Regions from separate parts of the Serratia sp. JSRIV002 genome, predicted to be linked through region 3. Evidence: predicted binding sites of a transcription regulator. Region 3 holds the regulator's gene; each other region holds the start of a gene.
What was found. Region 3 encodes PurR, which represses purine synthesis genes. Its sites were predicted from a motif close to CANGCAAACGTTTGCNTG; they were not measured.
Positions count from the first base shown of each region.

Region 1: KGP26_RS01490 (7-cyano-7-deazaguanine/7-aminomethyl-7-deazaguanine transporter) is a predicted target of PurR. The motif match lies at 2,716-2,733, and genes of this name have one in related genera.
Region 2: cvpA (colicin V production protein) is a predicted target of PurR. The motif match lies at 3,961-3,978, and genes of this name have one in related genera.
Region 4: purL (phosphoribosylformylglycinamidine synthase) is a predicted target of PurR. The motif match lies at 4,407-4,424, and genes of this name have one in related genera.

Region 1 covers NZ_CP074143.1:339,549-346,977, reverse strand. The annotation lists gene KGP26_RS01500 (zinc/cadmium/mercury/lead-transporting ATPase) at 1-2,328, shown strand, start outside; gene tusA (sulfurtransferase TusA) at 2,378-2,629, opposite strand; gene KGP26_RS01490 (7-cyano-7-deazaguanine/7-aminomethyl-7-deazaguanine transporter) at 2,828-3,493, shown strand; gene KGP26_RS01485 (GNAT family N-acetyltransferase) at 3,542-3,976, shown strand; gene KGP26_RS01480 (DcrB family lipoprotein) at 4,030-4,596, shown strand; gene glpC (anaerobic glycerol-3-phosphate dehydrogenase subunit GlpC) at 4,632-5,831, opposite strand; gene glpB (glycerol-3-phosphate dehydrogenase subunit GlpB) at 5,828-7,099, opposite strand; gene glpA (anaerobic glycerol-3-phosphate dehydrogenase subunit A) at 7,089-7,429, opposite strand, start outside.
Region 2 covers NZ_CP074143.1:4,072,430-4,079,858, reverse strand. The annotation lists gene KGP26_RS19140 (DedA family protein) at 1-255, shown strand, start outside; gene accD (acetyl-CoA carboxylase, carboxyltransferase subunit beta) at 487-1,395, shown strand; gene folC (bifunctional tetrahydrofolate synthase/dihydrofolate synthase) at 1,551-2,816, shown strand; gene dedD (cell division protein DedD) at 2,817-3,545, shown strand; gene cvpA (colicin V production protein) at 4,035-4,535, shown strand; gene purF (amidophosphoribosyltransferase) at 4,557-6,074, shown strand; gene KGP26_RS19110 (UbiX family flavin prenyltransferase) at 6,221-6,793, shown strand; gene hisJ (histidine ABC transporter substrate-binding protein HisJ) at 7,091-7,429, shown strand, end outside.
Region 3 covers NZ_CP074143.1:2,833,788-2,841,216, reverse strand. The annotation lists gene KGP26_RS13410 (C40 family peptidase) at 1-538, shown strand, start outside; gene sodB (superoxide dismutase [Fe]) at 753-1,331, shown strand; gene KGP26_RS13400 (YnhF family membrane protein) at 1,396-1,485, opposite strand; gene purR (HTH-type transcriptional repressor PurR) at 1,810-2,835, shown strand; gene punR (DNA-binding transcriptional activator PunR) at 2,868-3,788, opposite strand; gene punC (purine nucleoside transporter PunC) at 3,914-5,119, shown strand; gene cfa (cyclopropane fatty acyl phospholipid synthase) at 5,460-6,611, shown strand; gene KGP26_RS13375 (I78 family peptidase inhibitor) at 6,652-6,945, opposite strand; gene KGP26_RS13370 (riboflavin synthase) at 6,982-7,429, opposite strand, start outside.
Region 4 covers NZ_CP074143.1:4,530,171-4,537,599, forward strand. The annotation lists gene purL (phosphoribosylformylglycinamidine synthase) at 420-4,313, opposite strand; gene mltF (membrane-bound lytic murein transglycosylase MltF) at 4,589-6,046, shown strand; gene tadA (tRNA adenosine(34) deaminase TadA) at 6,062-6,568, opposite strand; gene yiaY (L-threonine dehydrogenase) at 6,897-7,429, shown strand, end outside.

The DNA.
Region 1 (7,429 bases), 2.5 Mb from region 3:
CATAAACCACATAATCACCAAGAGCATCAGCATCAAGAACATAATCACGATCACGGCTGCGGCTGTAGTCATGACCACGCCAAAACCCAGCATGGCTGTAGCAATGAAAAAACCCCGGTGGGAGCAACCGCTGCCCATGACCATCACGCGGCCCACGATCACGGTGCCAGCTGCTGCAGTAGCGATGGCCCCGACGACCCGGATGAGGAAAGCGACAGGCTGGCTGCCGTTCCCCCTTCCGGCAGCCAGCGTTTCAGTTGGAAAGTCACCGGCATGGATTGCCCGAGCTGTGCCAAGAAAATCGAAAATGCCGTAACGTCGATCCCCGGCGTCGACAGCGCTCGCGTGCTGTTTGCCACGGAAAAACTGGTGGTGGATGCCCAATCCGACGTCAGCATGCGGATCCAGGACGCGGTAAAACAGGCTGGCTTTACCCTGTTGGGGACTAACCCGCCGGCAATAGGCGATGAACCCAAAACCTCCCGGTTTGGTGAGTACGGCCCTCTGCTGCTGCTCTCCGCACTGATGGTGCTCAGTTGGGTTCTCGACTTCTTCAACCCACGGCTGGGCGAAATTGCCTTTATTGCCACCACCTTGGTCGGCCTGGTGCCGATTGCCAGCAAAGCCTTGCGCCTGATCCGTTCAGGCACACCGTTTGCCATAGAAACCTTGATGAGCGTTGCCGCCATCGGTGCGCTGTTTATCGGTGCCACCGCCGAAGCGGCCATGGTGCTGCTGTTGTTTATGGTGGGAGAACTGCTGGAATCCTACGCGGCCAATCGTGCACGCCGTGGCGTGAAAGCGTTGATGGAACTGGTGCCGGAAGATGCTCTGCTTATCCAGGGCAGCGTACGTAAACGCGTGCCTGTAGTCAGCCTGCGCCCCGGTGACGTAATAGAGATCGCGCCCGGTGGCCGCTTGCCTGCCGATGCCGAGTTGCTAAACCCGTTCGCCAGCTTTGACGAAAGCGCTTTAACCGGTGAATCCGTGCCGGTAGAGCGCCAACAGGGTCAGAAAGTGGCCGCTGGCAGCCTGTCCGTCGATCAGGCCGCGCAGATGAAGGTCACTTCCGAGCCGGGTAAAAATGCCATCGACCGTATCCTGCAGCTGATTGAAGAGGCCGAAGAGCGCCGCGCACCGATTGAGCGCTTCCTCGATCGCTTCAGCCGTTACTACACTCCGGCGATCATGCTGCTGGCCGTGGCGGTGATCCTGGTGCCACCGCTGCTGTTTGCCGAGCCTTGGGAGATGTGGATCTACCGGGGTCTGACCTTGCTGCTGATCGGTTGTCCGTGTGCCTTGGTCATCTCCACGCCAGCGGCCATCACCTCTGGCCTTGCGGCGGCCACGCGCCGGGGCGCGCTGATTAAAGGTGGTGCTGCATTGGAACAGTTGGGCCAAGTGCAAACCATCGCGTTCGATAAAACCGGTACGCTGACCGAAGGCAAACCGACGGTAACCGATGTGCTGCCAGCAGTCGGGCTTGGCGAGCAGCAACTGCTGGCCATTGCAGCGGCTGTCGAGACGGGCTCACATCATCCACTGGCACAGGCGATCGTCAAGCGCGCAGCGGAGAACGGGACTGCATTGCCACTGGCCGAAGGCCGCCGGGCTCTGGCGGGTATCGGGGTTGAAGGGAAGGTTGACGGTAAAACTATCCTGATCAGCGCCCCGGGCAAGTTGACGGAAAGCCAGTTGAGCAGCGAATGGCGCAGCCAGGTAGAGACGCTGGAAACGGCGGGTAAAACCGCAGTGGTGGTGCTAGAGGACGGGCAGCCTATCGGTTTGCTGGCGTTGCGTGACACCTTGCGTAGCGACGCTAAACAGGCGATTGCCGAGTTGGCGCAGTTAGGCGTTCGTGGCGTGATGCTCACAGGTGATAACCCGCGCGCTGCGGCCGCCATTGCCAATGAATTGGGGATCGATTACCGCGCCGGGTTAATGCCGGAAGACAAAGTGAACGCGGTAACCGAGCTGAGCAAGTTGCAACCTACCGCCATGATCGGCGACGGTATCAACGATGCCCCGGCGATGAAGGCCGCCAGCATTGGCATTGCGATGGGGAGCGGTACCGACGTGGCATTGGAAACGGCGGATGCCGCGCTGACACACAACCGGTTGACCGGCGTTGCCGAGATGATCCGCATCTCCCGCGCTACCCACGCTAATATTCGCCAGAACATTACGATTGCGCTTGGGCTGAAAGCGATTTTCCTGGTCACCACCCTACTGGGGATGACTGGCCTGTGGCTGGCCGTATTGGCAGACTCTGGAGCAACCGCGCTGGTGACCGCCAACGCCTTACGGCTGCTGAAGAAACGTACATAGTAGAACATCTGTCAGGCCCGTTATGGAAATGGGCCTGACAGCCAAAGGATTATTCTGCCAGGCCCTTACGCAGCAGGTAACGATATGGGGCCTGCTCGGTTTCCTGGGCCACCAGCGTATGTTCCATAAAGCGGCAAAAACCCGGGATGTCGCGGGTGGTGGCCGGATCGTCGGCAATGATCAGCAAGGTTTTACCGTTATCCATATGGCGCACGGTTTTGCGCACCATCATGACCGGTTCCGGACAGCGCAGCCCCAGCGCGTCTAGCGTCTGGTCTGCCTGGGCAAAAATGTCAGTCATACATCTCTCTCGATCTAAAACGATCGGCGAACCCTCGCCGGATCTGATTACCCGCTAGTTTACGCCGGTAGTTTTTCTGCGCAAGATACGTTAACGTTTGCGTTAAATTTAACCATTGCATTGAATGCCCAAACGCGTACCATGTCGCCGCGCAGTTAACAATGGGTTCCCTCACCCCACACTCAAAAAGGCTACATTATGTATTCGTTTACCGATCGACAACGCTTAATCGCGTTGGTTTGGCTATCGCTATTTCACATCGCCATCATTACTTCCAGCAACTACCTGGTGCAGTTGCCGATCAGCATTTTCGGCTTTCACACCACCTGGGGTGCCTTCACTTTTCCGTTTATCTTCCTGGCCACTGACCTGACCGTGCGGATCTTCGGTGCTCCGCTGGCACGCAGGATTATCCTTGCCGTGATGGTCCCGGCGCTGTTTATCTCCTATGTGATCTCCACCGTCACTTTCCAGGGTGAATGGCAGGGCTTTGCCGCCTTGACCAGCTTCAACCTGTTTGTAGCGCGTATCGCCGCCGCCAGCTTTATGGCCTACGTACTGGGCCAGATCCTGGACGTGCAGGTGTTCAACCGCCTACGTCAACGCAGTGCCTGGTGGGTTGCCCCCGCCGCGGCCATGTTCCTTGGCAATATCAGCGATACCCTGGCCTTCTTCTTTATCGCCTTCTACAAAAGCAGCGATCCCTTTATGGCCGCCAACTGGGTGGAAATCGCGCTGGTAGATTACAGCTTCAAGGTGCTGATCTGTCTGGTATTCTTCCTGCCGATGTACGGGGTGCTGCTCAATATGCTGCTCAAACGTCTGGCAGAACGCCAACCCGCCAACCGGTTGCAACTGAGTTAACCCGCCTTCTGGTTTATACTGGGCAGCCTGATTTAACGGAGGCTGCCCATGCGCTTAACCACTCGCCAAGCTACACTTGAAGAGATCTTCTCTCTTTACCTCTGCATTCCAGAATTTGGCAGTCTGCACAGCCTGAAAGATTTGCAGCAACGTATCGGGGATAACCCTTCTCACGGCTTGATTGCCGAAATTGATGGCCAGGCAGCCGGTTTTAAACTCGGCTATCAAACCGCGCCGGGGGAGTTCTACAGCTGGCTGGGCGCAGTTTTACCTGATTTTCGCCGCCAGGGTATCGCCCAAACCATGCTGGCGGAGCAAGAGCGTTGGGCGCGTTCGCAAGGCTATCAGCAACTGTGGGTAAAAACCCGCAACCAGTTCCGCGCCATGCTAATAATGCTCATTAGTCACGAATATCAGATTTTCACTCTAGAAAAGAAAGGCGAAGTAGACGAGTATCGTCTATTACTTAAAAAAAACCTGTGACATCTAGCCATACGGTCAACCAACTCTATCTGCAAAGGAATAAGGAACACCAGATGCGTAAAGTAACAAAATTGATGGGTATCGGCCTGTTAGTGCTTGGCCTGGCGGCCTGTGATAGCGCCACCAAAGACACTAATGCCCCCGCAGGCAGCGCAGCAGCCAGCGTCCCAAGCGGACAACAGGTGAGTTTATTGGATGGCAAGCTGACCTTTACCCTGCCTAACGGTTTGGCCGATCAGAGCGATAAGCTGACCAACCAACCAACTAACGTGCACATCTATGCCGACAGCACCAACCAGCGTGCGGTGATCGTGATCGTTGCCGACAAGGCAGCGGGCGATCTGGATACCCTGGCCAAACGCATGGAAGAGCAGCAACACTCCCGCGATGCCAACCTGCAGGTCATTACCAATAAAGCGGTTGAAATTAACGGCACGCCAATGCGCCAACTGGATACCGTGATCACCGTGGCTGGCCAGAAAGCCTACTCTGGCGTGCTGCTTGCTATGCTGCCAGACGGTAAGCAACTGACCCTGCAAATCACGCTGCCAGCGGATAACCAGCAGCAGTCTCAAAGCGTAGCGGCTGGCGTGTTCAATACGGTGAAGATCAAGCAGTAATCGCACTGGGCCAGCATGCTGGCCCGTTTAATCTGTTACGCCAATGCCTGTGCTAACAGGGTGATCGGATGTTCACAGCGCTTGCTGGTGGACATCTCGATCTGCCATTTGCAGGTTTCACAATCGGTGATCACCATATCCACTCCGCTGGCTTCAATCTGGCGAAATAGCGAGGCACCAATGCCTTGCGAGGTTTCATAGTTTTCCGACTTGAAGCCGTAAGTCCCGGCGATACCGCAGCACTGCGAGTCCAGCACCACCAGTTCCAGCCCTGGGATCTGCCGCAATAACTCCAGCGTATAGGCCGTCCAGCCCATTTTCTCCATATGACACGGCGTGTGGTAAGCCACCCGCAGCGGCGTCTGTTTGAGCGGCAAGGTGCGCCCTTGGCTGAGCAGACGATAGAGATAACGCGTAGCCAGCTCCACCCGTTCACGCACCGCCGAGGTGTCCACCTCCAGCAAATGCGGGTACTCATCACGCAGGGTAAACGTGCAGCTCGACGAAGTAGCCACCACCGGTATGCCTTTGGTCAGGACCGCATCATGCAGCGATTCCGCATTCACTTTAGCCTGCTTCTTCGCCTGTGCAATAAAGCCGTTGGCGATCAGCGGTACGCCGCAGCATTTCTCCCGCTTGAGCAGCTGCACGCCGATATCCATGGCGTTAAACACCTTGATCAGGTCTTTGCCAAGCTGTGGATGGTTGTAGTTAACAAAGCAACCGTGGAAAAACGCCACCTGCTCGGCATAGCGCTGCTGCTGTTCCGCCTGCTGGCGGTACCAACGGCGGAAGGTGCCAAACGAGTATTTCGGCAGCTCACGCCGATGGTCGATCTTCAACGCCTTATCCAACAGCTTGCGTACCGGCTTCAGGCCGGTAGTCGCGTTAACGATAGGGGCAAACGGCGTCGAGAGCGTGCCCATGATGTCAGTGTGGCTGAGGATGGCATCGCGCAGCGTCGGTTTGCTTTGGCTGAAATTGGCCCGTGCGCGTTGGATAATATCTCCGATTTTAACGTCGGAGGGGCAAGCCACTTCGCAGCGCTTGCAGTTAGTGCAATACTTCATCGCTTCGTCGTAAAGCGCCGGATCTTTCAGCCGCAGGCGCTCCCCATCAGGCCCGGCCTGCTTTGGCCCCGGATAGAGCGGGTTAGCCTTGGCAACCGGGCAATAGGTGGTGCAGACGGTGCATTTGATGCAGCTCTCGAAGCTGTTGTCTGGTAACAGGCTCATGCTGAAACCTCCTGTGCCAGGATCTGTTGGGCAACGTGCAGCGCGCCGAGCAGCGAAACCCCGGCGCCACAGCCCTGCTGCAACGGATCGTAACCGCCAGCCACGGCACCGATAGCATACAGATTGGTCATCGCCTCCCCCTGTTTTAACGCCCGTAGCGCGGTATCGGTCTGAACCCCAAATTGCAGGTACGGCTGCGGAGCAAACAGATTGGCATCGCTCCAGTCGGCGCGTTCGGCTTTGCTGTAAACGTCGAGGCCAAATACCGGCTCACGAATGCCGTCAAAATTGGCCACCAGGCCGTTGCTGAAGAAGCTGCCGCTGGCCAGTATCACCTGCTGCGCCCGCAGCGGAATATCGGTGTGATTGCGGGTATACAGACCGGTGACGCGCTGCCCATCGAAGCTGGCACGCAGCACGCTATCCCCCGGCATAAACACCCCACCCAGTTGCTGCAAGCGCTGACGCAATGCCTGATGCAGCCGCATGCCGAGCACGGAAGGCGGCAGCGTGGGTAACAGATAAACGGGCTTACCGACCAACCGGCGCAACGTCATCAACGGTTCATCATCCTCTAATCCCAGGCAGGCTGGCAGCAAGATGGCCTCGGCCTCACCTGCCTGGCGCGTGATCTCCTCCGCCAACTGAGTCAGATGTTCTGGCAGATCCAGTACGCGGGCGATATTCACCGCGCGGAACTCGCTGGGATTATTACGTAGACGATCCAAAACAGGCAGATGCAAAAATGCCACCTCAGCCTTGAGCCCCTGCTCTTGCATCAATGAGCTGGCCGCCATCTGCGGTTGGAAATCCAGAAAGCCTTCAATCCCCAGCACGGCGATATTCTGCCACGGCAACTTGCTGCCCAAGGGAGAGACAGGGATCGCCAGGGGGCTGAGCCAGGTGGCACGGCGGGTCCCAAGCGGGGTCACGCGTAGATGGTTTTGGCTGCTATCACCCTGCATCTGCCACCCGCAACGCTGTAGCAATTGTTCAGCCTCCGTTGCCAGCGCGGCCACCTGTGTGGCACCCATCAGGCTATACGGATGCTGCGGAGCCTGTTGCGCCAGTTCGGGCAAGGCAGACAGAGGCGATGCCACCGGCGTACCATCGGGCAGATGGGCCAACAGATCGAGCGAGCCGGAAGAAAAATAGAGCGCGCTTTGGCCGGAACTGACTACCGCACAGCGTTTGCCATGCTCGGCTAAACGGATAGCACAGCTCATCCCGGCCAAGCCACCACCAATCACCACCGCATCAAATTGCATCATCCGCCTCCTGCTTAGGGTCGCCTTGCGCATCTAACCCACATAACCCTTGATATACCCAACTGGTGAATTCGCTCTCCCGCAGGGCATCGCCCCAGGCGATAGGCCGCACGCCTTTCCAGCGTTCATTGAGGAAATGGGACAGTTGGGTGATGGATTGCTGCGGCGTTACCACGTTAAACCGCGTCAACAAACCTGCGGCACGGCAGGCGCACAGCTCACCCTGGCAGGTCCCCATACCCACGCGGGTACGGCGGCGCAGATCGACCAGATTGTTGACGGTCAGAGAATCCACCGCATATCGCACCTCACCGGCGGTCACTGCTTCAC
Region 2 (7,429 bases), 1.2 Mb from region 3:
ATCGTGCGCACCTTTGCGCCGTTCGTGGCCGGTATGGGGCATATGTCCTATCGCCACTTTGCTGCCTATAACGTGATTGGTGCGCTACTTTGGGTGCTGCTGTTCACTTATGCTGGCTACCTGTTTGGCGACTTGCCGATCGTGCAGGAAAACTTGAAGTTGTTGATTGTTGGCATCATCCTGGTTTCAATTCTGCCGGGCATTATTGAAATCTGGCGCCATAAACGCGCGGCTGCCCGCCAACAAAAACAGTAAAAACACCGCTTAACCCGTCGGTTCGACCAGTTTTTTGTCCACACAATCGGGCCGATATGGTTTAATGAGCGACATTTATGGTCTGTTCCCGCGAACGACCCTGAAGCCAATGCCTTGGTAGCGCGCCAGTTGCGCTTAGCTCGGCATTTTTGCATGGGGTGTGTTGCGGGAGGATTGTTAAGGCATGAACAGCGGACGGGTGTCTGCCAGGTTCAAACAGAAAGGTCATCGATGAGCTGGATTGAACGAATTCTCAACAAAAGCAATGTTACGCAAACCCGTAAGGTGAGCATTCCTGAAGGGGTCTGGACCAAATGCGATAGCTGTGGTCAGGTCCTTTACCGTGCTGAACTGGAGCGTAACCTTGAGGTCTGCCCCAAGTGCGACCACCACATGCGCATGTCAGCCCGTATGCGTCTGCATACCTTGCTGGATGAAGGCAGTGAAGTGGAACTGGGCAGCGAACTGGAGCCGAAAGACGTTCTGAAGTTCAAGGATTCCAAAAAGTACAAAGACCGTCTGGTTGCCGCACAGAAAGCAACCGGCGAGAAAGACGCGCTGGTGGTGATGAAGGGCACGCTGTATGGCATGCCGATCGTTGCGGCCTCCTTCGAATTCGCCTTTATCGGCGGTTCGATGTCTTCCGTGGTTGGTGCACGCTTTGTGCGTGCGGTTGAACAGGCGTTGGAAGATAACTGCCCGCTGGTGTGCTTCTCTGCCAGTGGCGGTGCGCGTATGCAGGAAGCGCTGATGTCGCTGATGCAGATGGCGAAAACCAGCGCCGCGTTGGCCAAGCTGCAAGAGCGTGGCCTGCCGTATATTTCGGTACTGACCGATCCGACCATGGGTGGCGTATCCGCCAGCCTGGCGATGCTGGGCGATATCAACATTGCCGAGCCAAAAGCGCTGATCGGCTTTGCCGGGCCACGGGTTATCGAACAAACCGTACGTGAAAAACTGCCGCCGGGCTTCCAGCGCAGTGAGTTCCTGATTGAAAAGGGCGCCATCGACATGATCGTGCGCCGCCCGGTGATGCGTCAGACACTGGCCAGCATTCTGTCCAAGCTGACCAACCAGCCGCAGCCGCATTTCGATGAGGCCGCGCCGGTCATCGCTCAGGAAAATCAGGCCGACGCCTGAGGCGCAGACAAAGACCCGGTATAGGTGCAAGCCTGCGCCGGGTTCTGCCGCCATTTTGTGGCTAAGTTGCGGCGGGAAACGAAGAGCATCGCTTTTGACATCGTCAGGGCGATGCGTCTTACGGATTTATGAACCCAAAGTCAGTGATGGGACTCATGCAAAACCACCAAATTCCCCAAGCCACGTCGCCATTGAGCTCGTGGCTTTACTATCTGGAACGTCTGCATAGCCAGGCGATCGAACTCGGCCTGGAGCGTGTGCAACACGTTGCGGCGCACCTTGACCTTCGCACTCCTGCTCCTACGGTATTTACCGTTGCCGGTACTAACGGCAAAGGCACCACCTGCCGCACGTTAGAGGCCATTTTGCTGGCTGCCGGGCTTCGGGTCGGGGTTTACAGTTCACCGCATCTGGTGCGTTATACCGAACGGGTGCGCATACAGGGTGAAGAGCTGAGTGAAGCTGAACACTGCCGCTCTTTTGCCGCGATTGAGGCTGGCAGGGGGGAAACCTCGCTGACCTATTTCGAATTTGGCACCCTGTCGGCATTACAGCTGTTTAAACAGGCTAAGCTTGACGTGGTGATCCTGGAAGTGGGGCTGGGCGGGCGTCTGGACGCGACCAATATCGTTGAGCCAAGCGTCGCCGTGGTGACCAGCATTGCCTTGGATCACACCGACTGGCTAGGCCACGATCGTGAAAGCATTGGCCGCGAGAAGGCGGGGATATTCCGTGGCGGCAAGCCTGCCGTGGTCGGTGAACCGGATATGCCGCATAGCATCCAGCAGGTAGCGGAAGATCTCAACGCTCAACTGTATCGCCGTGATGATGCCTGGTCGTTCAGCGAACAGGGTGAACGCTGGCAATGGGAAGGGGGCGGCACACGTCTGACCGAGCTCCCTATGCCTAATGTCCCCTTGGCGAACGCGGCGACGGCATTGGCTGCGCTGCACTATTCGGCGCTGGAAATCGACGAGAAGGCGATTTTTGCCGGTCTACAACAGGCCGCTTTGCCAGGGCGTTTTCAGACCGTGCAGCAGAACCCGCAGCTGATCCTGGACGTTGCCCACAACCCTCATGCTGCGGCCTATCTGGCTGGGCGGCTGGCGAAACTCCCCCGCAATGGCGGTGTGGTTCGCGCGGTGGTGGGGATGCTGTCGGACAAAGACATTGCCGGTACGCTGGCCTGCCTGAGTGAACAGGTGGACGAGTGGTATTGTGCACCGCTGGAAGGCCCACGCGGAGCCAGCGTTGAGCTGCTGGCACAGTATTTAACGGAACCACGCAAATTTGCCGATGTCGAAACTGCCTGGCGTCAGGCTATGCAGGACGCAGATATTCAGGATATTGTGATCGTCTGTGGGTCTTTCCACACTGTTGCCCACGTGATGGCGGCGTTAGACGAGAGGCGGGGAGTGTGAGTGGCAAGTAAATTTCAGAATCGACTGGTTGGAACCGTGATTTTGGTTGCCCTGGGGGTGATTGTCCTGCCGGGGCTGCTTGACGGCAAAAAGAAGCATTATGAGGATGAGTTTGCGGCGATCCCGTTAGTGCCCAAACCGGGGGATGCTCATGAAATCGACGTGATCCCACCGGCCAATCAGGCGCTACCTTCGGTTCCACCGGAGGGGGCTGGTGCTTTGGTTGAACAGCAGCAGGCCGCCGCCGAGGCCTCCGCCCAGCAGGCGGCTAATCAAACGACTCAACAGCAGCAGCCTGCGGTTGTTGCTCCGCCGCCCATCGAAACCAAACCGGTTCAGCCAACTAAACCTAAACCGGTAGAGGTGAAGCCGGTGGAAGTGAAACCTAAGCCAGTGCCAACACCGCCAAAGGTAGAGCCAAAGCCGGAAGTGAAACCAGAGCCAAAGCCTGAAACCAAACCTGCGGTTGAAGAAAAGGCGCCGGCTGGTCAGGCCTATGTGGTGCAGTTGGGGGCGTTGAAAAATGCTGCCAAGGTCAATGAGATCGTCGCTTCGCTGCGCCTGTCTGGGCACCGGGCTTATACCGTGCCTTCCACGCCGGTGCAGGGTGAGATCACCCGCATCTACGTTGGCCCAGATGCCTCGAAGCAGAAGCTGCAGGCTTCGCTGGCGGAGCTGAATGGGATCAGTGGGCTGAGCGGGCAGGTGAAGGCGTATAGCGCACGTTGATCCATTGGGGCTGTCATATGTATGCCCCTCACCCCGACCCTCTCCCACAGGGAGAGGGGGCGTTCCCTCAAGCATTGTGCGTAGAGGGGGAGGGGTTCTAATATTCTTGCTCACTTAATCCAAGGTTCGGGTAAGTTGGAATTGTGTCACAACCGCTAAGCGCGACTCGGACGATCCGTCTCTCTGTGGGAGAAGGTACGGGGGAGTTGGAATTGTGTCACAACCGCTAACCGCGACTCGGACGATCCCCTCTCCCTGTGGGAGAGGGTTAGGGTGAGGGGCCAGTGCTCAAGGAGGAGGATTGCCAAATCGCCACAAAAATTGTGCCTTTCAGGGGCCGGATATCCTATGTAGGCGCGGCGATTAGCAATTTTAACATCGCCGTTTTTTATTTGTTACGTGGTGGGAAATCCGCTACGCAAACGTTTTCTTTTTCTGTTAGAATTCGCCGCGATTGGATGCAGGGGCGATTCATCATTGGAATAGTTCATGGTCTGGATTGATTACGTCATTTTAGCGTTGATTGGATTTTCGGCTCTGGTGAGCCTGATCCGAGGTTTTGTTCGCGAAGCATTGTCACTTGTGACATGGGGATGTGCGTTCTTTGTTGCCAGCCATTTCTACCCATACCTTGCAGCCTACTTCACCCGTTTTGAAGATGAGCTGGTACGTAACGGCATTGCGATTGCCATTTTGTTTATCGCAACGCTGATTGTGGGCGCTATCGTTAACTATGTGATTGGGTCACTGGTAGAGAAAACCGGATTATCGGGCACCGATCGGGTGCTGGGCGTGTGTTTCGGCGCACTGCGCGGCGTGTTGATCGTGGCAGCGATACTGTTCTTCCTGGATACCTTTACCACCCTGTCGCAAAGTGCGGACTGGAAACAGTCACAGCTGATCCCCCAGTTCAGTTACATCATCAGATGGTTCTTTGACTATCTGCAAAGCACGTCGAGTTTCTTACCAACCCAATTACCGGGGCGGTAGCGGCTTAGAGGAAAAGACAACATGTGCGGTATTGTCGGTATCGCCGGTTTTATGCCGGTAAACCAGTCGATTTATGATGCATTGATGGTGCTCCAGCATCGTGGACAGGATGCCGCTGGCATCGTCACTATTGATGCCCATAATGGGTTCCGCCTGCGCAAGGCAAATGGTCTGGTGAAAGATGTATTTGAAGCCCGGCATATGCTGCGCCTGCAGGGCAACATGGGCATTGGCCATGTGCGTTACCCAACGGCTGGCAGCTCCAGCGCTTCAGAAGCTCAACCTTTCTATGTCAACTCGCCGTTCGGCATTACGCTGGCACACAACGGCAACCTGACCAACGCCCACGAACTGCGCCAACAGCTGTTTGAACGTGGCCGCCGTCATGTCAACACCACTTCCGATTCCGAGATCCTGCTGAACGTGCTGGCCACCGAGCTTGACCGTTTCCCGCATTATCCACTGGAGTCCGACAACATATTTACCGCCGTTGCCGCGATGCATCAGCAACTGCGTGGCGCTTACGCCTGCGTAGCCATGATTATCGGCCACGGTCTGGTGGCGTTCCGCGATCCCAACGGCATTCGCCCGCTGGTGATCGGCAAACGTGAGCTGGAAGATGGCCGCTGTGAGTACATGGTAGCCTCTGAGAGCGTGGCGCTGGATACCTTGGGCTTCGACTTCCTGCGCGACGTAGCGCCGGGTGAAGCGGTGTATATCACCGAAAAAGGCCAGTTGTTCACTCGCCAGTGCGCGGAGAACCCAAAAACCAATCCATGCCTGTTCGAGTATGTCTACTTTGCCCGTCCTGACTCCTTTATGGACAAGATCTCCGTCTACAGCGCCCGCGTGCGTATGGGGCAGAAATTGGGTGAGAAGATTGCGCGCGAATGGGAAGATCTGGATATCGACGTGGTGATCCCGATCCCGGAAACCTCTTGCGATATCGCGCTGGAGATTGCCCGTATTTTGGATAAGCCGTATCGCCAGGGCTTCGTCAAGAATCGCTATGTTGGCCGCACCTTCATCATGCCGGGCCAGCAGGCTCGCCGTAAGTCGGTACGCCGCAAGCTGAACGCCAATCGTGCCGAATTCCGCGATAAGAACGTGCTGTTGGTTGATGACTCCATCGTCCGTGGTACCACTTCAGAGCAGATCGTGGAGATGGCGCGTGACGCCGGGGCCAAACGGGTTTATCTGGCTTCTGCCGCACCGGAGATCCGCTTCCCTAACGTGTACGGCATCGATATGCCGAGCGCGACGGAGCTGATTGCCCATGGGCGTGAAGTAGACGAAATCCGCCAGATTATTGGTGCCGACGGCCTGATTTTCCAGGATCTGGATGACCTGATCGCCGCAGTGCGCGAAGAGAACCCGGACATCGCCCAGTTCGAATGCTCGGTGTTTAACGGCATCTACGTGACCAAAGACGTTGACCAGAGCTATCTGGAATATCTGGAAACGCTGCGTAATGACGATGCCAAAGCGTTGCGCGGCCAGACGGAAGCCGAAAATCTGGAAATGCATAACGAGGGTTAACGCCCACGTGCCTCACCAAAACAGTGCATCGTAGCGTTAGTTATGGTGCATTGTTTTATTCCCACCTTGAATCTACGAAGGTTTGCTGCCAAACCTGCCCCTATTCGGCTATCCTTACGGCATATTTCCCGACAAAGGCCAGCTTGATGAAAAGACTCATTATCGGTATTTCCGGCGCCAGCGGCGCTATCTACGGCGTGCGCTTACTACAGGTGCTACGTGGTGTAGAAGAGGTGGAAACCCACCTGGTAATGAGCAACGCGGCGCGCCAGACGCTGGCGTTGGAAACCTCTCTGAGCCTGCGTGACGTTCAGGCCCTGGCCGATGTGGTGCACGATGCGCGTGATATTGCCGCCAGCATTTCCTCCGGCTCGTTCAAAACCATGGGGATGGTGATTTTGCCATGCTCAATCAAAACCTTATCTGGCATCGTCAACAGTTACAGCGATGGGCTGCTGACTCGCGCCGCCGATGTGGTCCTCAAAGAGCGTCGGCCACTGGTGCTCTGCGTGCGTGAAACGCCGTTGCACCTGGGCCATCTGCGGCTGATGACCCAGGCCGCGGAGATGGGGGCGGTGATTATGCCGCCGGTACCGGCCTTCTACCATCGTCCGCAAACCGTTGATGATATTATCGATCAGACCGTTAATCGGGTTATCGACCAGTTTGACATCGAACTGCCGCAAGATCTCTTCACGCGTTGGCAAGGCGTTAATTAACCAACTTACCCTCAAATTTATACATTTGTGCAACATCGCACTGATTTAGTGCGATTGATGCATCATAATGATCCTGCTTCCCCATGCACTCTGTTTCAGTAACTTGTAGGTTTTCCATGGCGAAGCCCGAGTTTGCCGTTCATTTTGTCGTTCGTTGCCTCTGGGAAGAGCTTTGAACAGAGCGTGGCCGTTCCCCGCGCTCGCTAATGACAAAGTGGCATGATTACTGCAAATCCTGTGTGTGATGAAAGTAATGCCCGTAGTGGCATCGGCAAAAATATCCATTTGAGGGTAATTATGAAAAAGCTTGTTAAAGTTCTCCCTTTAGTTTTGGCTTTGAGCGCGGTTGGCAGTGCATTCGCCGCATTACCTTCCACACTGAAAATCGGTACCGATCCGACCTATGCGCCGTTTGAGTCGAAAAATGCGCAGGGTCAACTGGTTGGCTTCGATATCGATCTGGCCACCGAGCTGTGCAAACGCATAAATACCAAGTGTATCTTTGTGGAAAGCGATTTTGATGCGCTGATCCCCTCCCTGAAAGCGAAGAAAATCGACGCGATCATCTCTTCTCTGTCCATTACCGAAAAACGCCAGCAGGAAATTGCCTTTACCGACAAGCTGTTTGCGGCCAAC
Region 3 (7,429 bases):
GCTAAAAGTAACTCCGCCTAAAAAAGGCTATAAAAAAGGTTATGGTCGCCATCGTGAAGAAGGCAAAGCTACGGCAAAATTGGCTGGCCGCGAAAAGCCGTTGAAACTTTCCGCCGCTCACAAAAAACGTTATCAGCACGCCAAGCAGACCGCCATGGCCAAGCTGATGGGGCAAATGGGTAAGCCCTACCGCTGGGGTGGGTCTTCACCTGGTACAGGCTTCGACTGCAGCGGGCTGATTTATTACGCGTACAAAGACGTGGTGAAAATTAAAATGCCGCGTACCGCCAACGAAATGTACCACCTGCGTGATGCAGCGCCGATCAAGCGTAATGAGCTTGAGAAAGGCGATCTGGTGTTCTTCCGCATCAACAACCGTGGCACCGCCGATCACGTTGGCGTCTATCTTGGTAACGGTAAGTTCATCCAGTCACCGCGTACCGGTGAAGAAATTCGCATCAGTCAGTTAGATAACGACTATTGGCAAAACCATTACATTGGTGCCCGCCGCGTAGTGACCCCTACCACCATCCGTTAACCTTTCACGGCTGAGCTAACTGCTCGGCCGTGCTCTCTATCACCCGCTGCAACTTTAAACAATCAGTCACTTGGCACACTTTGGATGTTCTTTTCGCTCGGAAAGTTGTTAAGATTAATAACCATAACAAAAGTGGTGCAATTGCGTTTTTCCGCCCTCGGCCCCTTAGGCCTGCAGCGTCGGAGAGGCGTATTGTCTATAAAAGGAGAAAGCAATGTCGTTTGAATTACCTGCATTACCATACGAGAAAAACGCTCTCGAACCGCACATTTCCGCAGAAACGCTGGAATACCACTATGGCAAGCACCATAACACCTACGTGGTTAACCTGAACAATCTGGTGAAAGGTAGCGAGTTCGAAGGCAAATCCCTGGTCGAGATCGTCAAGACCTCCACCGGCGGCGTGTTCAACAACGCCGCTCAGGTCTGGAACCACACCTTCTATTGGCACTGCTTATCACCGCAAGGTGGTGGCGAGCCAACGGGCGCAGTGGCAGAGGCCATCAATAAGTCATTCGGCTCCTTCGCCGCCTTTAAAGAGCAGTTCACCGATGCCGCCGTGAAAAACTTCGGCGCGGGCTGGACCTGGCTGGTGAAAAAAGCGGACGGTAGTCTGGCGATCGTCAGCACTTCAAATGCGGCAACCCCGCTGACCGGCGCAGACGTTCCGCTATTGACCGTTGACGTGTGGGAGCATGCTTACTATATCGACTACCGCAATGCGCGGCCAAAGTACCTGGAAAACTTCTGGGCGTTGGTGAACTGGGCGTTCGTGGCAGAAAACCTGGCTTAACGGCGGGTAACTAGCTAATAATAAGGCGCGGCATCAAGCTGCGCCTTTGTTTTTCTGCTGCGGATCAGTTCAATGCGGCAATAAAACTGAAAGCAATAATCATTGCCAAAGCACCCACGGTGGTGAGTAATGACATCTTCAAATTGGTATCCATATACAACTCCCTCTCAGATTGGCTTTTCCAGAGCATAAGCCACACAGTTTATACGTCAAATCATTTTCCCACAGTTCGTGATTAAAATCTTGTTATGATTTCCCCGCTGATAATTACCGATTAGCTCTTCCACTTTTCTTCAATATGCGACAAAATCCGCAGTTCACAACTGCGTACCGATAAACTGCCCCTCCCTGTTCAAGCGATTTACGACTTCAGCACTAAAAACTCAGTTTTCGCTTATCTGGGGAAGGATCTACGCAGGCAAACGATTAACATCATACTTACATGCTGTAACATGTGGGTTTAGGAGTCATTTTTTACATGGCAACGATTAAAGATGTGGCCAAACGCGCTGGCGTTTCTACCACTACCGTTTCGCACGTTATCAATAAAACGCGTTTCGTCGCCGAAGATACCAAAACGGCCGTTTGGGCCGCCATCAAAGAGCTTCACTATTCACCTAGCGCCGTGGCCCGCAGCCTCAAGGTCAACCACACCAAATCGATCGGTTTGCTCGCCACCTCGAGCGAGGCCCCCTATTTTGCCGAAGTGATCGAAGCGGTGGAAAACAGCTGCTACAGCAAAGGCTATACCCTGATCTTGTGTAACTCGCACAATAATCTGGATAAACAGCAAGCCTATTTGGCAATGCTGGCGCAAAAACGCGTCGATGGCTTGCTGGTGATGTGCTCAGAATATCCAGATCAGCTACTGGGCATGCTGGAAGATTACCGTAACATTCCCATGGTGGTGATGGATTGGGGTACCGCGCGCGGAGACTTCACCGATACCATTATCGACAATGCCTTCGAGGGCGGCTACCTGGCAGGCCGCTACCTGATCGAACGTGGCCACCGTGACATCGGTGCCATTCCTGGTCAACTGGCGCGTAATACCGGTGGAGGTCGCCACCAGGGCTTTCTGAAAGCCATGAAGGAAGCCAACATCGAAGTGCGCGAAGAATGGATCGTGCAGGGGGATTTCGAGCCTGAATCTGGCTACAAAGCCATGCATCAGATCCTGTCGCAAAAGCATCGTCCAACCGCCGTTTTCTGTGGCGGCGATATTATGGCCATGGGGGCGATCTGCGCCGCCGATGAGCTGGGGTTGCGTGTACCGCAGGATATCTCGGTGATTGGCTACGACAACGTGCGTAATGCCCGCTACTTCACCCCGGCGCTGACCACCATTCACCAGCCGAAAGAGCGCCTGGGCGAGATGGCCTTTACCATGCTGTTGGATCGCATTATCAGCAAGCGTGAAGAATCGCAGGTGATTGAAGTGCATCCAAAACTCATCGAGCGCCGCTCAGTTGCCGATGGTCCTTTTGTCGATTACCGCCGTTAACTCCTGTTGGGGCGCTGCAATACTGCGCCCGATTAAGCACCCGACTCCTCTTCACTGAGCCATTCCTGATTGAGCGTTTCGCTGTCGCCCAGATAGTCCAACAGCCAGGCCATGGCCGGAGACTGGGCGTTTTGCTGCCAGGTCAAGCAGCAGGCGCTAGGCGGGAAAGGCTCATGCAGTGGTAATACCACCAGTTCGCCACTTTGTACCAACGGCAATACCCGATGCGCGGGTACCATGCCCACACACAGCCCGGCACGCAAACAATCTACCGCCGAAACCCAGTCCGGCACGGTCAACCGCCGCTGGTTGTCCAACGACCAGGTCACACGCTTGGGTAAATTGCGCGAAGTATCTTCCAACAGCAACGAGGGATAAGGTCGTAGCTGATCGTCTCGCAGCTTTCCTTGCAAGGCGGCCAGCGGATGTTTAGCATGGACTACGCAGAGCCAATTCATAAAGCCCATATCGCGAAAGGCAAAACCGCCGCCTACCGGTACCGCCCGTGTTGCACCAATAGCCATCTCAGCGCGGCCATCGACCAGCGCATCCCACACGCCGTTGAAGACTTCCGGCTGTACCATCAGTTCCACGTCGGGGAAATGGCGATAAAAATCCAGCACCAGCTGGCGGCTGCGCTGGGGTTTGACGATCAGATCGACCGCAATCCGCAGTTGCCCGCGCCAACCGTTGGCCACCTGCTGACACTGCCGTCGGGTATCGAGCATTTTTTTGATAACAACTCGCGCCTCCTTAATAAACAGCGCCCCCGCTGGCGTGAGTTCCACATCGCGGTGACGGCGTTCAAACAAAGGCACTGCCAGCCATTGCTCCAGTTGACGCACCGTATAGCTCACAGCAGAAGGAACGCGGTGCAACTCCTGTGCCGCCGCGCTGAAACTGCCGGTCCGCGCTACCGCATCTACCACATCGAGTGAATATTCAGACCACATATGTTTGCCTTCAAATTTTTTAACAGCACCTTGCAAATATTACCGTTTCACAAGCAGAGATCCAGCCGTATACACTTGCCGGCGCTTCAAAACCTGCGACAACATAATTTTAACGAGAAATAGCAATGCGAAATTTTGGATTTATGTTCTACCTGGCCGGCCTGAGTATGTTGGGCTATCTGGCTACCGATATGTACCTGCCTGCCTTTGGCGCAATGCAGCAGGATCTGCAAATCTCCGCTGGGGCGATCAGCGCCAGCCTGAGTATCTTCCTGGCAGGCTTTGCCTTTGCCCAGTTGCTGTGGGGGCCGCTGTCCGACCGTATTGGCCGTAAGCCCGTGTTATTGATTGGCCTGGCGCTGTTCGCAATCGGCTGTCTCGGTATGCTTTGGGTCGAGAACGTGGCACAACTGTGGTCACTGCGCTTCATTCAAGCCATTGGCGTCTGTTCCGCCGCCGTCACCTGGCAGGCGATCGTGGTCGATCGCTACCGCGATGGCAAAGCCAACCGCGTTTTCGCCTCCATTATGCCGCTGGTCGCCCTCTCTCCGGCGCTGGCCCCACTGCTGGGTGCCTGGTTGCTTAACCATATGGGATGGCGGGCCATTTTCGCCGTGCTGCTGGGGATCACCGCCCTGCTGCTGATCCCCACCTTGCTGCTGAAAGACCGGAGCAGACTGGTCCCTTCCGCCGATAAAAAGCCCAGCCTTGGTTTTATGCAGATCTTGAAATCCCCGGTGTTCAGCGGCAACGTGATGGTTTTTGCTGCCTGTTCTGCTGGCTTCTTCGCCTGGCTGACGGGTTCACCCTTTATCCTCGGCGATATGGGGTATAGCCCCAACGATATTGGTCTGAGCTATGTGCCGCAAACGCTGGCTTTCTTATTGGGGGGTTATAGCTGCCGTAGCGCCTTAAATCGCATCTCTGGCAAAACCTTGCTGCCGTGGTTGCTGTTAGCTTACGGTGTCAGCATGGTGGCGTTGTATCTGATCGCCACGCTAAGTGAGCCAACGTTGACCACTCTGCTGATCCCGTTCTGCTTTATGGCGTTAGTAAACGGTGCCAGCTATCCTATTTTAGTAGCCAATGCGTTGATGCCCTTCCCCAACAACAGTGGCAAAGCTGCTGCGCTGCAAAACACGCTGCAGTTGGGATTATGTTTTATCGCCAGCCTGTTGGTTTCGGCATTTATCGCCCAACCGCTGTTAGCCACGGCTACCGTAATGGTGGCTACCGTATTTTTGGCAGCCTTGGGTTATCTGATCCAGCGTGGGAAAGGAACGGATGAAACTCAGATGACACAGCAGAAGCGTGCCGACTCCGTGTCATAATTGTCTCTGTAAATAGTCACTTAATGAAAATTCTTGCCGAGCGCGATTTGCAGTTGAGTCTACGCCTCGGCAAGCCTATACTCAAAAACGACCTTTTAGAATAACAGTTATACTAAGTTCTTATTGCAGCAACTGCTGCGTACGTGGATGGCATCACACTTTATTTAAGGTTGAATTTACCCGCGTCCTTTGACGCAGGGAGTCTCTTAAATTTCCTCTGTTCAAGTCGGATTTCAGACACCACGGTGAATTTTTACCGTAGGTATACGTATGTCCCTGTAGAAATTGTCTACGCTAAATTCTGCAGGATCATAAGTCAGAAGAAGGTGATGGAGAAGCTATGAGTTCATCGTGTATAGAAGATCTGAGCATCCAGGACAACCATTGGTATCGTATCGCTCATGAAATGCTTAGCATGGCCGGCATTGAAATCAATGGTTCACGCCCTTTCGATATTCAGATCAATAATCCCAATTTCTTTAAACGCGTACTGCAAGACGGCTCTCTGGGGCTGGGCGAAAGCTATATGGACGGTTGGTGGGAGTGCGAGCGGCTGGACATATTTTTTCAGCGGGTTATCGCAGCTGGCCTGGAAAAGAAACTGCCCCACCACCTGAAGGATATCTTGCGTATTGCCGCCGCCCGCCTGACCAACCTGCAATCCCAAAAACGTGCCTGGATTGTTGGCAAAGAGCATTACGACCTGGGTAACGATTTGTTTACCCAGATGCTGGATCCCTATATGCAATATTCCTGCGGCTATTGGCAACAGGCCACGACGTTGGAAGAAGCACAAGAGGCCAAGTTACGGTTGATTTGCGAAAAACTGCACCTGCAGCCCGGTATGCGGGTATTGGATATCGGCTGTGGCTGGGGCGGTCTGTCTGCTTATGCGGCCAAGCACTACGGCGTTTCCATGGTGGGCGTCACCATCTCCGCCGAACAGCAGAAAATGGCGCAAGAGCGCTGTGCCGGGCTGGACGTGGAAATTCTGCTGCAGGATTACCGCGATCTCTACCAGCAGTTTGACCGCATCGTCTCGGTCGGCATGTTCGAACACGTTGGGCCGAAAAACTACCGAACCTATTTCGAGGTGGTGGAACGTAATTTAAAACCCGATGGCATTTTCCTGTTGCATACCATTGGTTCCAACGAGACCGATATGAACGTTGATCCGTGGATCAATAAATATATCTTCCCCAACGGTTGCCTGCCGTCGGTGAAACATATTGCCCAGGCCAGCGAAGGCCGCTTCGTCATGGAAGATTGGCATAATATCGGCGCAGATTACGATCGCACCCTGATGGCCTGGTATGAACGTTTCAAACAGAGCTGGCCACAGCTGGCTTCGCGCTATTCCGAACGTTTTGAAAGGATGTTCAGTTATTACCTTAATGCCTGCGCAGGAGCGTTTCGCGCTCGCGATATTCAACTTTGGCAGGTGGTATTCAGCCCTAAAGGCGTTGAAGGCGGCCTGCGAGTTCCCCGCTAAAATCCTTTACCCCAACCCACAGGGTTGGGGTAAAGGGTTATTAACCGCAATAAACGCGAATGATTTTGTCTTCACTGTCACCCAGGAAGTTCAAGCGTTTTAGATTGAAGTCCATGGTTACCATAGAGTTATAAGGAATAGTCCGTACCTGCTGGGGAATATTGACCCCGTCCAACGCAGACAGCGGTTTACCCACATAATTCTGATACTGCGATGCACCACAGGTATCATCTTCGGCCTCGGCAGACTGTGAGTTCGCCTGTTCCGGGGAGCTTGAACAGGCGGTCAGCGCCAACAGCGCCGCTAGCATCATCGTTTTCCCGTAAAACTTCACGTTTGGCTCCTATGTGTGGTTATTGGTGCAGGGTTATCAGACTTTGGGTACAGACGGCTTGGTGACAGCTAACGCAGCCTCACGATTAGCTAGCACACGCTCGACGGTATCCACCACCGCTTGAGTTTGCGGATCGATTTCGATATTGACCTTATCGCCCAAGCGCTTTTTACCCAGCGTGGTGCGCTCAAGGGTTTCCGGGATCAAATGCACACAGAAACGGTTATTGACCACCTCGCCTATGGTCAGGCTGATGCCATCGATGCCGATGAACCCTTTATGTAGCACATATTTCATCAAATCGATATTCGGCATGCGCAGCCAGATCTGACGATTATTTTCCGAGGTATAAATCTTGGTGACTTCCGCGGTACAGATAATATGCCCGGACATCAGGTGCCCACCGATTTCATCGTTAAACTTGGCGGCTCTTTCCAGATTGACCACATCACCCAGTTTAAGATCGCCAAGATTGGTCAACCGC
Region 4 (7,429 bases), 1.7 Mb from region 3:
CACCATTTCTTAGGCATCATTCGGATGGCTTATGAGGCGCTGTTCCGTGCTAGACGGGGCCAATCATAAAAAGTTGAATGAGCAACTGATAGTTATTATGCATCTTCCGTGCCAACTTTATGAAAATATTTATATTACATTGTTTATTAAGGATAATTTATTTTAATATCACTTCCGACGCTCTACTTGGGTAGTCGAGCTTGAGTATTAATCCGACATACCGTCGCCAAAACACGACAACTAAATCCAATCGATTTAACTCATATAAAAATCAATGAGTTAAATGTCTCTTTTTAGAGACAGGCAATATGGCCTTTGTCTCAAAAAACCGACATACGGGCTAACCGATTAAAAAATAAAGAAATAAAAAAGGCGCCAATGCGGCGCCTCAGTAAACTTCACGCAAACCTCAGGTTAAATTACCCCAGTTGCTTGCGAGCGTTGCGGAACATGCGCATCCAAGGGCTGTCTTCACCCCACTCCTCTGGATGCCAGGAGTTGCTGACGGTGCGGAACACGCGTTCTGGATGCGGCATCATTACGGTGGCGCGGCCATTGCTGCTAGTCACTGCGGTAATCCCATTCGGTGAGCCGTTCGGGTTGGCAGGGTAAGCTTCGGTCACTTGACCATGGTTGTCGACAAAGCGTAACGCAACCAGGCCGTGATGTTCCAACGCCGCCAGATGCGCCGCATCGCGCACTTCTACATGGCCTTCACCATGAGAGACGGCAATCGGCATGCGCGAACCTGTCATACCCTGCATAAACAGCGACGGGCTACTGGCCACTTCCACCAGGCTGAAGCGCGCTTCGAAACGATCCGACAGGTTGCGCACAAAGCGCGGCCAATGTTCAGCCCCCGGGATCAGTTCACGCAGGTTGGACATCATCTGGCAACCGTTACAAACGCCCAGCGCCAAGGTCTGCGGGCGATGGAAGAAATCGGCAAACTCATCGCGTACGCGCTCGTTGAACAGTATCGATTTCGCCCAGCCTTCACCAGCCCCCAACACGTCGCCATAAGAGAAGCCGCCACAGGCCACCAGCGTGTGGAACTCTTGCAAATCGCGGCGGCCTGCCAGCAGATCGCTCATGTGAACATCAACCGCATCGAAACCGGCACGGTGGAACGCTGCGGCCATCTCAACGTGGGAGTTAACCCCTTGCTCACGCAATACCGCAACTTTAGGGCGTGCGCCCTTGGCGATATAAGGTGCCGCGATGTCGTCGTCCGTAGCGAAAGTCAGCTTGACGTTCAGGCCCGGATCGCGCTCGTCCTGCTTGGCCTGGTGCTCCTGATCGGCACATTCCGGGTTATCACGCAGGCGCTGCATCTGCCAGGTGGTTTCAGCCCACCAGGTACGCAGAGTGCTGCGGCTTTCGCTGTACACCGGTTTGCCAGCGCTGGTGATAACGAAACGATCGCCACTCAGCGCCTGGCCAAGGTGATGCACGTTATCCGTCAGACCGTGTTGGGCAAAGACTTGCTGTACGGCTGCCAGTTGCGCAGCTGGCACCTGGATCACCGCACCCAGTTCCTCGTTGAACAAGGCAGCCAAGGCGTCGGAACCCAGCGCCTGAATATCGACTTCTACGCCGCAATGCCCGGCAAATGCCATCTCGGCCAAGGTGACCAACAGGCCGCCATCAGAACGGTCGTGATAGGCCAACAGCGCACGATCCGCCACCAGTTGCTGCATCGCGTTGAAGAAACCGGCCAATTGCTCCACGTTGCGAACATCGGCTGGCTTGTCGCCCAGTTGGCGATAAACCTGCGCCAACGCCGTTGCCCCCAGGGCATTGTGACCATTACCCAGGTCAATCAATAACAGTGCGCTATCACCCTTGTCGGTACGCAGTTGCGGCGTCACGGTGTGGCGCACATCTTCCACGCGAGCAAACGCGGTGATCACCAGCGACAATGGTGACGTCATTTCCCGCTGTTCATTGCCTTCCTGCCAGCGAGTTTTCATCGACATCGAGTCTTTGCCCACCGGAATGGTGATCCCCAGCGCAGGGCAAAGTTCTTCACCCACCGCCTTCACCGCTTCATACAGGCCGGCATCTTCGCCAGGGTGGCCTGCTGCGGCCATCCAGTTGGCAGAAAGTTTCACCCGCTTGAGCGAACCGATTTCCACCGCGGCCAGGTTGGTCAGCGCTTCCCCTACCGCCAGGCGGCCTGAGGCGGCAAAATCCAGCAATGCGACGGGAGCACGCTCACCGATCGACATCGCTTCCCCGTAATAGCTGTCCAGGCTGGCCGTGGTTACCGCACAGTCAGCTACCGGGATCTGCCACGGGCCAACCATCTGGTCGCGCGCAACCATGCCGGTGACGGTACGGTCGCCAATGGTGATCAGGAAGGTTTTCTCCGCCACGGCTGGCAAGTGCAGCACCCGCTTGACCGCATCGGCAATGGAGATATCAGCACGCTGCAACGCTTCGCCGCTCGCCTGCTGACGTTTCACGTCGCGGGTCATTTTTGGCGTTTTGCCCAGCAGCACATCCAACGGCATGTCGATCGGCTGATTGTCAAAGTGGCGATCGTTGAGCGTCAGATGGCGTTCTTCCGTCGCTTCACCAATCACCGCAAAAGGTGCGCGCTCACGGCGGCAGATTTCCTCAAAGGTCGCCATCTGCTCAGGCGCTACTGCCATCACATAACGCTCTTGAGATTCGTTACACCACACTTCCAGCGGGCTCATGCCCGGCTCGTCGTTGAGAATGTCACGCAGTTCGAAACGGCCCCCGCGGCCACCGTCGCTAACCAGTTCCGGCATCGCGTTCGACAGGCCACCGGCCCCCACATCGTGGATAAACAGGATCGGGTTGCTATCGCCCATCTGCCAGCAGCGATCGATCACCTCTTGGCAGCGGCGTTCCATTTCCGGGTTATCACGCTGTACGGAAGCAAAATCCAGATCGGCATCAGACTGACCAGAGGCCATCGAAGAAGCCGCCCCGCCGCCCAAACCGATGTTCATCGCCGGGCCACCCAGCACCACCAGTTTGGCACCCACGGTGATCTCACCTTTTTGCACATGATCGGCGCGGATGTTGCCCAGGCCGCCTGCCAGCATGATCGGTTTGTGGTAGCCACGCAGCTCAACGCCGTTGTGGCTATTGACACGCTCTTCATAAGTACGGAAGTAACCGACCAGCGCCGGGCGACCAAACTCGTTATTGAATGCCGCACCGCCCAATGGGCCTTCGGTCATGATATCCAGCGCGGTGACGATGCGATCCGGCTTGCCGAAATCCTGTTCCCAAGGCTGTTCGAAACCCGGAATACGCAGGTTGGAAACCGAGAACCCTACCAGGCCAGCTTTCGGCTTCGCGCCACGGCCGGTAGCGCCTTCGTCGCGGATCTCACCGCCAGAACCGGTCGCAGCTCCTGGCCAAGGCGAGATCGCCGTCGGGTGGTTATGGGTTTCCACCTTCATCAGGATGTGTGCTTCTTCCTGATGATAGTCATACAGGCCGCTTTGCGGCGCGGCAAAGAAGCGCCCTACCTGGGAACCTTCCATCACCGCTGCGTTGTCTTTATAGGCAGAAAGCACGTAGTCCGGCGTCTGCTCAAAGGTATTCTTGATCATTTTGAACAGCGACTTCGGTTGCTGTTCGCCGTCGATGACCCAGTCGGCGTTGAAAATCTTGTGGCGGCAATGTTCAGAGTTGGCCTGTGCAAACATGTACAGCTCAATATCCGTTGGGTTGCGCCCCAACTCGGTAAAGGCGGCCAGCAGGTAGTCGATCTCGTCCTGCGCCAGGGCCAGCCCCAGTTTGGTGTTGGCCTGTTCCAGCGCGCTGCGGCCCTGGGCCAGGATATCCACCGTCTGATACGGTGCGGGCTGATGATGAGAGAACAGTGTTTCCGCCTGTTGCAGCTCGCTGAATACCGTTTCCATCATGCGATCGTGCAGCAGGGAGGCAAGCTGTTGCCACTGGGCATCGGTCAAGGTTGGCGCTGTGACATAAAATGCCAGGCCGCGCTCAAGACGAACCACCTGCGTCAGGCCACAGTTATGGGCGATATCGGTGGCTTTGGAAGACCACGGCGAAATGGTGCCCGGGCGCGGCGTCACCAACAGCAGGCGGCCTTGCGGAGCATGTTCAGCGAGAGAAGGGCCGTACTTGAGCAACCGCTGCAGCTTGGCCTGCTCTTCGGCGCTTAGCGGTGCGCTGACATCGGCAAAGTGAACGTACTCGGCATAGATATCAACGATCGGCAGTTGAGCATCCTGGCAGCGGGACAGTAGTTTGGTAATACGAAAAGCCGACAAAGCGGGCGAACCACGCAGTATTTCCATAATCAAAGTTCTCTCGTCTTCGAAGCAACTGGGTTCAGCACTTCATTGGGCGCAACAGGGGGAAAACGCGCGCCATTATAGATAATCCGCGCCGCCGACGAAACCGTTTGCGTAGCTATTATTGATAAAAGCTATTCCCGCTGCCGAATTCTCATAACCTATCAATAAAGTTGCACGCTGGCGTAATGTTGCGCAAAATGCCCCGGCACTGGTGATTTAACCATGAAAAAATCCTGATTCCGGTCAATATAAAGCGTGCATCTATTTGAGATAACTATTTGAAACGCCTAAAAATAAATTACATTCTAATCGGTGTTGTGGCCCTGTTGCTGGCGCTAGCCCTGTGGCCCAATATCGCCTGGCGTGGTGGACAGGGAGGCCAACTCGAGGCGATCAAAGCGCGTGGGGAACTGCGCGTCAGCACGTTAAACTCACCGTTAACCTATTTCACTACCCCACAGGGGCCGAGTGGCCTTGACTATGAGCTGGCCAAAAGCTTTGCCAACTACCTGGGGGTCAAGCTGGTGGTGATCCCACACCAAAACATCAATGACCTGTTTGACGATCTCGATGACGACAATGCCGATATTCTCGCCGCCGGGCTAATCTACAACCGGGATCGCCTCAGCCGCGCCAGTACCGGCCCGGCGTACTATTCCGTTTCCCAGCAGTTGGTTTATCGGTTGGGTACCACGCGGCCAAAATCCTTTGCCGATATCAAAGGCAAGCTGGCGGTGGCCTCCGGTTCGGCACACGTCAGCACGCTAAAGCAGCTCAAACAAAGCAAATACCCCGATCTCAGTTGGGAAGCGTCGAGCGATATGACGTCAAAAGAGCTGCTGGAACAGGTGGCCGATGGCAAGCTGGATTACACCATCGGCGATTCCGTGACCATTGCCCTGCTGCAGCGTATCCATCCACAGCTGGCCGTCGCTTTTGACATTACCGATGAAGAGCCAGTGACCTGGTATCTGAAGCGCAGCAATGACGATAGCCTGTACGCCGCGCTGCTGGATTTTTATAGCCAAAGGGTAGAAGACGGCACGCTGGCACGGTTGGAGGAGAAGTATCTGGGACACGTGGGCAGTTTTGACTACGTTGATACTAAAACCTTCCTGTCGGCCATCGACTCGGTATTGCCCACTTTCCGCTCGCTGTTTGAAAAGTATGCCAGCGAAATTGACTGGAAGCTGCTGGCCGCCATCGCCTACCAGGAATCGCACTGGAATCCGCAGGCGACCTCCCCCACCGGTGTCCGTGGGCTGATGATGCTGACCAGAGCCACTGCCGACGGCCTGGGCGTCACCGACAGGCTCGATCCGGAGCAAAGTATTCAAGGCGGGGCGCTCTATCTGCAGCGTCTGATGGCGAAGGTGCCCGACACGGTGCCAGAAGATGAGCGGATCTGGTTCGCACTGGCCGCCTATAACATGGGCTGGGGCCATATGCTGGACGCACGTAAACTCACCAAAAGCCAGCAAGGCAACCCCGACAGTTGGGTCGACGTGAAACAGCGCCTGCCGATGCTTAGCCAGAAGCGCTACTATCCATCACTCACCTATGGCTATGCCCGTGGCCGCGAAGCCTATAACTACGTGGAAAACATCCGCCGTTATCAGGTCAGCCTGGTGGGCTATCTGTTGGAAAAAGAGAAGAAGGCGGTAGAAGCTATGAAACAGGCCGAACTGGCCAAAGGCTATCCTGCCGTGGAAGCCAAGTTGGCGCTCGCCCTGTAGTGATTCAATATGTAGTTATTGTGGGTCTTTTCCGGCCCGCTGCGCCAGCTTCAGCGCTTTTTTCTGCTCGCGACGCATGCGGAAAAAGTTGCTGAGGGTGGCGGCGCACTCTTCTGCCAGCACGCCCGAGACGATTTCTACCTGATGATTCATGCCCGGATGGCGCAGAATATCCACCAGCGAACCCACCGCTCCGGTTTTTTCATCGGCCGCGCCGTATACCAAACGACGGATGCGGCTGTGCACCATCGCCCCGGCGCACATCACGCAAGGCTCCAGCGTGACATACAGCGTGGCATTCAGCAGGCGATAATTCTGCAATACCGCTCCCCCCTGCCGCAGCGCCATGATCTCAGCATGAGCGGTGGGATCGTGGCGGCCGATCGGCCGGTTCCAACCTTCGCCAATCACCTGATTGTCCAGCACCAGCAGCGCCCCAACCGGCACCTCACCTTCTTCCTGCGCACGTTGAGCCAGGCTTAACGCCTGACGCATCCAATACTCATCACTATATTCATTCACCACATCAATCCTCGTGCGCATCGCGGCGGGCATTATACACACTAGTCCCTTTTGCCGCAGCCACTCGGCCTTGTTGATGCAAATAAGCTTGAACCGGCCACGTTTGTCGATCGCTCAAAACGCCACCAACAAATCAATAACATCATATTTAATGATGATTAAATTTTATTCATTTCTTAAAATTTCAGATAAACGTTATAAACTGGTGGAAAATCAAGCTGCAGAATTAAGCAAATTTTTTCTAACTAAATTGTGATAGATCATATTCTCTTAAGCATTAGCACGATAATGTTTACCTCACGCAAAAAGCCTTTATAAGGAGTAGTTTATGGCTGCCTCAACATTCTTTATCCCTTCCATCAACATGATTGGTTCCGGCTGTCTGGAAGACGCGGCAAAAACCATGAAAGAGCATGGTCTGCATAACGCACTGATCGTGACCGACAAGGTTTTGAACGGCATTGGCGTCGTCGCTCAGGTGCAAGCCCTGTTAGCGGCACAGAACATCGAAAGCTGCGTCTATGACGGCACCCATCCCAACCCGACCACGGAAAACGTAAAACAGGGCCTGGAACTGTTGCGCGCACATCACTGTGACTGTGTCGTTTCTCTGGGTGGCGGTTCGCCGCATGACTGTGCGAAAGGGATTGCCCTGGTCGCCGCTAACGGCGGGGAAATCAAAGACTATGAAGGGGTTGATCGCTCAGCTAAGCCGCAGTTGCCGGTCGTTGCGATCAACACCACTGCGGGTACCGCTTCGGAGATGACGCGTTTTTGTATCATCACCGACGAAGCGCGCCACATCAAAATGGCGATTGTCGACAAGCACGTGACTCCGATCCTGTCGGTCAACGATCCTCA